Regions from separate parts of the Halotolerantifilum yawarlongkerapense genome, predicted to be linked through region 1. Evidence: a T-box and tRNA genes for the amino acid it is inferred to sense, from the RefSeq annotation. Region 1 holds a T-box; the other holds one or more tRNA genes.

Region 1 (3,258 bases):
GGTTGCGGCCGCTTTGGCAGCAGCGTGGCCACAGAATTGATGAAGCTCGAAGCAGAAGTGATGGTCGTGGACCAGAGCGAGGAGATCATTCAGAACATCTCGGATACGGTTACGTACGCCGTGCAGGCCGATGCGACGGATGAAAACTCCTTGCGGGCCCTGGGTATCCGGAACTTTGACGTGGCGATCGTGACGATCGGATCGGATATCCAGGCGAGCATTCTCGTGACCCTTATGATCAAAGAACTAGGGGTCAAACACGTTATCGCCAAAGCCCAGAACTCGCTTCATGCGAAGGTTCTCGGACGAGTGGGCGCCGATCGCGTGGTTTTTCCTGAGATGGAGATGGGCGTTCGAATCGCCAAGAATTTGGTAACGAATAACGTCCTCGATTTCATGGAACTCGCCGACAACTACACGATCATGGAGATCCGTGTCCTCGACGAATGGGTAGGCAAAACGCTTATGGATATCGACATGCGTAAAAAGTATGCCGTGAACGTGATCGCCGTTCGACGGGGGGAAGAGATCGACATCACCATCGGTGCGGAGGATACCTTTGAAGCGGAAGATACGCTGATCGTCATCGGGCATATCGAGGACCTCAAGAAGCTGGAAGTGAAATGATCACATCGGACAAGAACGAACATATCAAGGCACTGGCCAAGCTAAAGGCCAAAAAATATCGCTACCGTGAATCGCGTTTTCTCGTGGAAGGGGAACGATTCGTCGAGTCGGCACTACTGGCAGGAATCGACATTCGCGCCCTGGTCATGAGCGAGGAGTACGAGGACAACCGTCATCTGGCTGATCGTGTAGGGGAGGTTCTACGCGTGAGCCGTTCTGTCTTCGAGAGTCTATCCCAAACCGAACATGGTCAGGGCGTATTGGCCGCCGTAGAGATGCCGCTCTTCTCAAATGAAATCAAAGAGGCAGAAGGACTCTGGGTGGGTCTAGAAGACCTTCGTGATCCGGGCAACCTGGGTACCATCCTTCGCACGTGCGATGCCCTGGGCGTTCGGGGTGTGGTACTGGCAAAGGGCACCTGTGATCCTTACAATGACAAGGCACTGCGCGCGAGCATGGGATCGATTTTTCATGTACATCTTTATCAGACGGAAGATCTGGTGACATTTGCCGAAAGAATCGGTGCGATGCTCGTCGCCTCGTCCCCTGCAGGGGATGAGGATTTCGACGCCCTCTGTTATCCGCCGACGACCCTGTTGCTCATCGGAAATGAAGCCAAGGGACTATCGGGAGAATTGTTGGATGCCGCAACTCACCGGGTGCGAATCCCCATCGCCGGTCAGGCAGAATCATTGAACGCGGCCATGGCGGCGGGAATCATGATTTACGGAATCGAGCGAAAGCGTGGCTTGTAAGGCCTGATGGAATCTGTTATAATACCGATATCAATGAAAAGCGATGACTGGGCACAGTAGCCGGTAGGTTCTTCGAAACCTTTCAGCGACGGGGCGGTTTGGTGCGAGCCCTGGGAGACTACCGATGTGAAATTCACCCACGAGCTGTTCTCTTGAAAGACGCTTTAGCGTGGTAGGGAGAGCCGGTCAAGCCGTTATCCGTAGAAGTGGCGCCTTTTGGCGCAATTTGGGTGGTACCGCGAATGAAACCTTCGTCCCATGGGGACGGGGGATTTTTTTTTGAAAATGAGAGGAGTGACGGGAGTATGAAAGAGAAGATCAATGCTCTCCTGGAGGAGGCCCGCGCGGCCATCACAGGGGCGGAGGACTTAAAGTCCCTAGAGACCCTTCGGGTGAAGTACCTCGGAAAAAAGGGTGAGGTGACCAGCCTGCTGAAGGGGATGAAAGACGTTCCCAAAGAAGAACGACCGGCAGTAGGCAAACTCGTGAACGACCTGCGTGAGGATATTGAGGGATTATTGGAATCACAGAAGAAGAAGGCAGCTGAGAAAGCCCTCGAAAAGCAGCTCGCGGCAGAATCACTGGATGTAACCCTGCCCGGCATGCAGACTGAGCTCGGTAAGAAGCACCCGTTGAACCGGGTGCTCGACGAGATCACCTCGGTATTTTTAGGCATGGGCTTCAAGGTCGTAGATGGACCGGAGATCGACACGGTGTATCATAATTTCGACGCGCTTAACGCACCGGAGGACCATCCCTCGAGAGGACTTTCCGATACCTTCTACATCACAGAGAATCTGTTGCTCAGGACTCAGACAAGCCCCATGCAGGTCCGCACGATGAAAAAGATGGACCCACCAATCAAGATTCTAGCGCCCGGTCGATGCTTCCGAAATGACGAGCTCGATGCCACGCATTCCCCGATGTTCCATCAGATCGAGGGCCTTGTCGTCGATGAACACATCACCATGGCCGATTTGAAGGGGACCTTGGACCTCTTTGCAAAACGACTCTTCGGTGAACACACGAAGACGAAGTTCAGACCTCACTATTTCCCCTTCACAGAGCCGAGTGCGGAAGTGGATGTTTCTTGTTTCAAGTGTGGAGGTGAAGGGTGTCGTTTCTGCCAGAACAGCGGTTGGATTGAAATTCTCGGCTGTGGTATGGTGCATCCCCACGTGCTGGAGGAATGCGGAATCGACTCCGAGAAATACTCTGGTTTTGCCTTTGGCATGGGACTCGATCGCATCACGCTACTCAAACACGAAATCGACGATATCCGGTTGCTCTTCGAAAATGACATCCGGTTCATCCAACAGTTTTAAGGAGGCCTAGACTTATGTTCGTACCTGTACACTGGTTAAGAGATTATGTGGAGATCGAGGGCCTTTCTTTGAAAGCACTCGAAGATGGGCTGATCCTATCGGGATCGAATACAGAGGCCGCACGACCCTTTTCCCGTCAAATCAAGGGGGTCGTCGTGGGTGAGATCCAATCGATAGAAGAACACCCGGACGCCGATAAACTGCTCGTGATGAAAGTCGACGCCGGTGGCGATGTGCCCAGCACGATTGTCACCGGGGCCAAAAATTTAAACGTTGGCGACAAAGCACCGCTGGCCGTCGTGGGTGCCACCCTGCCTGGGGGCATGGAGATCGGGGCCACTGATTTTCGTGGTGTAACCTCTGAAGGCATGCTGCTCTCCATGCAGGAGATGGGCTTCGATGAATCCCTGATCCCTGAGGAAGTGAAGGATGGGATCATGATTCTCGATGCAGATGCTGTGCCCGGCGAAGATGTGAACGACCGTCTCGGTCTCGAGGATGTTGTGATCGAATTCGAAATCACACCCAATCGGCCGGACTGCTTGAGCATG
Region 2 (3,258 bases), 1.0 Mb from region 1:
GAGCTTTACTGTAGCTTGGCACTGGATTTTGGTATGGGATGTACAGGATAGGTGGGAGACATAGAAGCATGCGCGCCAGTGTGTGTGGAGTCGTCCTTTGGATACCACCCTTTCCATACCAGTGTTCTAACCAGGAGCTGTGATCCAGCTCTGGGACAATGTCAGGTGGGCAGTTTGACTGGGGCGGTCGCCTCCTAAAGAGTAACGGAGGCGCCCAAAGGTTTCCTCAGCGCGGTTGGAAATCGCGCAAAGAGTGCAAAGGCATAAGGGAGCTTGACTGCGAGACATACAGGTCGAGCAGGGACGAAAGTCGGGCTTAGTGATCCGGTGGTACCGCATGGAAGGGCCATCGCTCAACGGATAAAAGCTACCCCGGGGATAACAGGCTTATCTCCCCCAAGAGTCCACATCGACGGGGAGGTTTGGCACCTCGATGTCGGCTCGTCTCATCCTGGGGCTGTAGTAGGTCCCAAGGGTTGGGCTGTTCGCCCATTAAAGAGGCACGCGAGCTGGGTTCAGAACGTCGTGAGACAGTTCGGTCCCTATCTGCTGTGGGCGTTGGATATTTGAGAGGCTCTGTTCCTAGTACGAGAGGACCGGAATGGACGCACCGCTGGTGGATCAGTTGTCCTGCCAAGGGCATAGCTGAGTAGCTACGTGCGGAAGGGATAAGCGCTGAAGGCATCTAAGCGCGAAGCCCCCCTCAAGATGAGATATCCCATCATTTATGAGTAAGACCCCAGATAGACCATCTGGTTGATAGGCCAAGGGTGAAAGGGCAGTAATGCTTTTAGCTGATTGGTACTAATCGGTCGAGGACTTGACCTAAGGCGAACCTTGGGTTGGTGAGAAGATCATAAAGAGAAGATACTTTTTCTTAGAAACAACTTGGTTTGATTTGCTGTATGCGATTTTGAGTGAGCGAAAGCTTGCTTACAATTGAAGAATCCGGTGACGATAGCGAGAAGGATACACCTGTTCCCATCCCGAACACAGACGTTAAGCTTCTCAGCGCTGAAGGTACTTGGGGAGCAGTCCCCTGGGAGAATAGGACGTTGCCGGTCTTCACATCATCACAATCCATCGCGGGGTGGAGCAGTTGGCAGCTCGTCGGGCTCATAACCCGGAGGTCGCAGGTTCGAATCCTGTCCCCGCAACCATTACATATACCTGGCCCCTTGGTCAAGCGGTCAAGACACCGCCCTTTCACGGCGGTAACGGGGGTTCGATTCCCCCAGGGGTCACCATTCACGGGAGCATAGCTCAGCTGGGAGAGCATCTGCCTTACAAGCAGGAGGTCACAGGTTCGATCCCTGTTGCTCCCACCAATAGCATCACAAAACGCGGGCGTGGCGGAACTGGCAGACGCGCTAGATTTAGGTTCTAGTGTCTACGACGTGGGGGTTCAAATCCCTTCGCCCGCACCATTTTTTTCTTGCGGAAGTGGCTCAGTGGTAGAGCATCGCCTTGCCAAGGCGAGGGTCGCGGGTTCAAATCCCGTCTTCCGCTCCATTTATGCCCAGATAGCTCAGTCGGTAGAGCAGGGGACTGAAAATCCCCGTGTCGGTGGTTCGATTCCGCCTCTGGGCACCATCATAGGTCGTCTGCGAGTTGACTCGCGGTCGACCTATATTCCTTTTCCCATCCGGAGAGGTACCGAAGTGGCCATAACGGGGCGGTCTTGAAAACCGTTAGGGCGCAAGCCCACGTGGGTTCGAATCCCACCCTCTCCGCCATGATTTGCGATGAAGAGCCCAAGAAGGCTCTTTTTTTTTGTGCCCGGGCTTTTCTAAGGGGGCCCTTCTCTGATATCATGAGTGCACAAGGTCCTCATTTCACGAAAAGGTATAAAATTTTTCTATAGGTAGTTGAAATGCTTTTGTTTTTCTTATAGACTATTGGGTAATAGTACATCAAGCGGGGTGATATGCAATGATCAGGAATCAAGCGATCGACTTAAAACTGATGACGACACTTTTTGCCTTCTGGATGCTCTTGACATGGAATCCTTCCCTTCAGAATATCCTGGTGGGCCTCGTGATCTCTGCTGTGGTCATGGTGATCACGGAACTCACGGAGTCGCATAAGGGCCAGAGTGTATTTAGCAATCTGAATCTGATTAATTTTACGCTGTTCGTCGTGCGCGTGATCATGGATATTTTTATCGCCACGTATGAACATGTGAAAAAAATTCGCAAGAACGATGCATGGAGCGCCATCATCTATCACGAACTGACCTGCCAAGACGTATTGCTCAAGACGCTTATCGCCAATGCGGTAACGCTGACGCCGGGGACTATCAGCCTGGAGATCCAGGGCAATACCCTGATCGTCCTGGCCCTTGTTCGAGACGTGTCGGAGGTAGAAGAATTTAAAACGGTCATCATTCCACGGTACGAGCGAATTTTCGGGAGGAAAAAAAGATGACGATCATTTCTCTGACCAACATCATATTGCTCTTGGCCATCTCGTTGACGCTCTACCGTCTATTTGCCATACGGAGCATCTGGGATAAGCTCCTGAGCCTGAATCTGCTCAGCATCAAGATGCTACTGCTCTTTACGATCATCAGTGTCGATCGGGGTGACCCGAACCTACTCGACATCTCCATGACCTTTGCCATTTTGAGTTTTCTAGTGGTCTTACTACTCAGCCGATTTGTCATCATGGGGGGGCGGACGAAATGATCGGAGATATCCTATTGCTGTTTGGAGCCCTTTTGGTGATCCTGGGCATGATCGGGATCTTTGTCTTCAAAGACCTCTACGCCAGGATCCTGACCTCGAGTATGATTGACTCAGCGGCTACCGTGGCCATACTGGTGGCCCTGATGTTCAAGGTCGGTTGGAATACCCTGACGCTGAAGCTTTTTATCATCCTGGCCTTCCTACTGATCACATCACCGGTGTCCAACCACCTGATTGCATCTAGCGCCCACCTCAATGGCGTTGAACCGGAGGAGGAATACCGATGATCCTCAAGTACATCATGCACGTGCTGTTGATCCTAGTGGCCATCATGACGATCAAAGAGCGGAACTACCTGCGGATGATCATTTACTTCTCTGTCTTCAGCCTGGTGATTTCGGCTCTCTATTTCCTCAACTCGGCCCCGGACGTGGCCATCGCGGAAATCGCCATCGGTAGTGCTCTGATCCCGCTGATCTTTCTGCTCACCGTTTCCAAGCAGCGGGTCTTTATCGTCACAGGAGACGTGATGAACCAATGCTTTATCGATGACACGGGCAACTGCAAATCG

The links. A T-box is a leader RNA that pairs with one kind of tRNA and senses whether it is charged. The one in region 1 lies ahead of pheS (phenylalanine--tRNA ligase subunit alpha), so its partner is inferred to be a tRNA-Phe.
Region 2: it encodes a tRNA-Phe, which carries the amino acid that the T-box ahead of pheS (phenylalanine--tRNA ligase subunit alpha) is inferred to sense. The anticodon was not compared.

What each region holds. Positions count from the first base shown of each region.
Region 1 covers NZ_CP199719.1:1,126,851-1,130,108, reverse strand. Annotated here, with positions in the region: gene ACULM0_RS05500 (potassium channel family protein) at 1-627, shown strand, start outside; gene ACULM0_RS05495 (TrmH family RNA methyltransferase) at 624-1,382, shown strand; T-box leader at 1,417-1,644, shown strand; gene pheS (phenylalanine--tRNA ligase subunit alpha) at 1,688-2,707, shown strand; gene pheT (phenylalanine--tRNA ligase subunit beta) at 2,722-3,258, shown strand, end outside.
Region 2 covers NZ_CP199719.1:2,162,327-2,165,584, forward strand. Annotated here, with positions in the region: rRNA gene ACULM0_RS10700 (23S ribosomal RNA) at 1-828, shown strand, start outside; rRNA gene rrf (5S ribosomal RNA) at 948-1,064, shown strand; tRNA gene ACULM0_RS10710 (tRNA-Met) at 1,085-1,160, shown strand; tRNA gene ACULM0_RS10715 (tRNA-Glu) at 1,173-1,247, shown strand; tRNA gene ACULM0_RS10720 (tRNA-Val) at 1,253-1,328, shown strand; tRNA gene ACULM0_RS10725 (tRNA-Leu) at 1,344-1,427, shown strand; tRNA gene ACULM0_RS10730 (tRNA-Gly) at 1,438-1,512, shown strand; tRNA gene ACULM0_RS10735 (tRNA-Phe) at 1,518-1,593, shown strand; tRNA gene ACULM0_RS10740 (tRNA-Ser) at 1,648-1,736, shown strand; gene ACULM0_RS10745 (Na+/H+ antiporter subunit E) at 1,933-2,427, shown strand; gene ACULM0_RS10750 (MrpF/PhaF family protein) at 2,424-2,687, shown strand; gene mnhG (monovalent cation/H(+) antiporter subunit G) at 2,684-2,974, shown strand; gene ACULM0_RS10760 (Na(+)/H(+) antiporter subunit B) at 2,971-3,258, shown strand, end outside.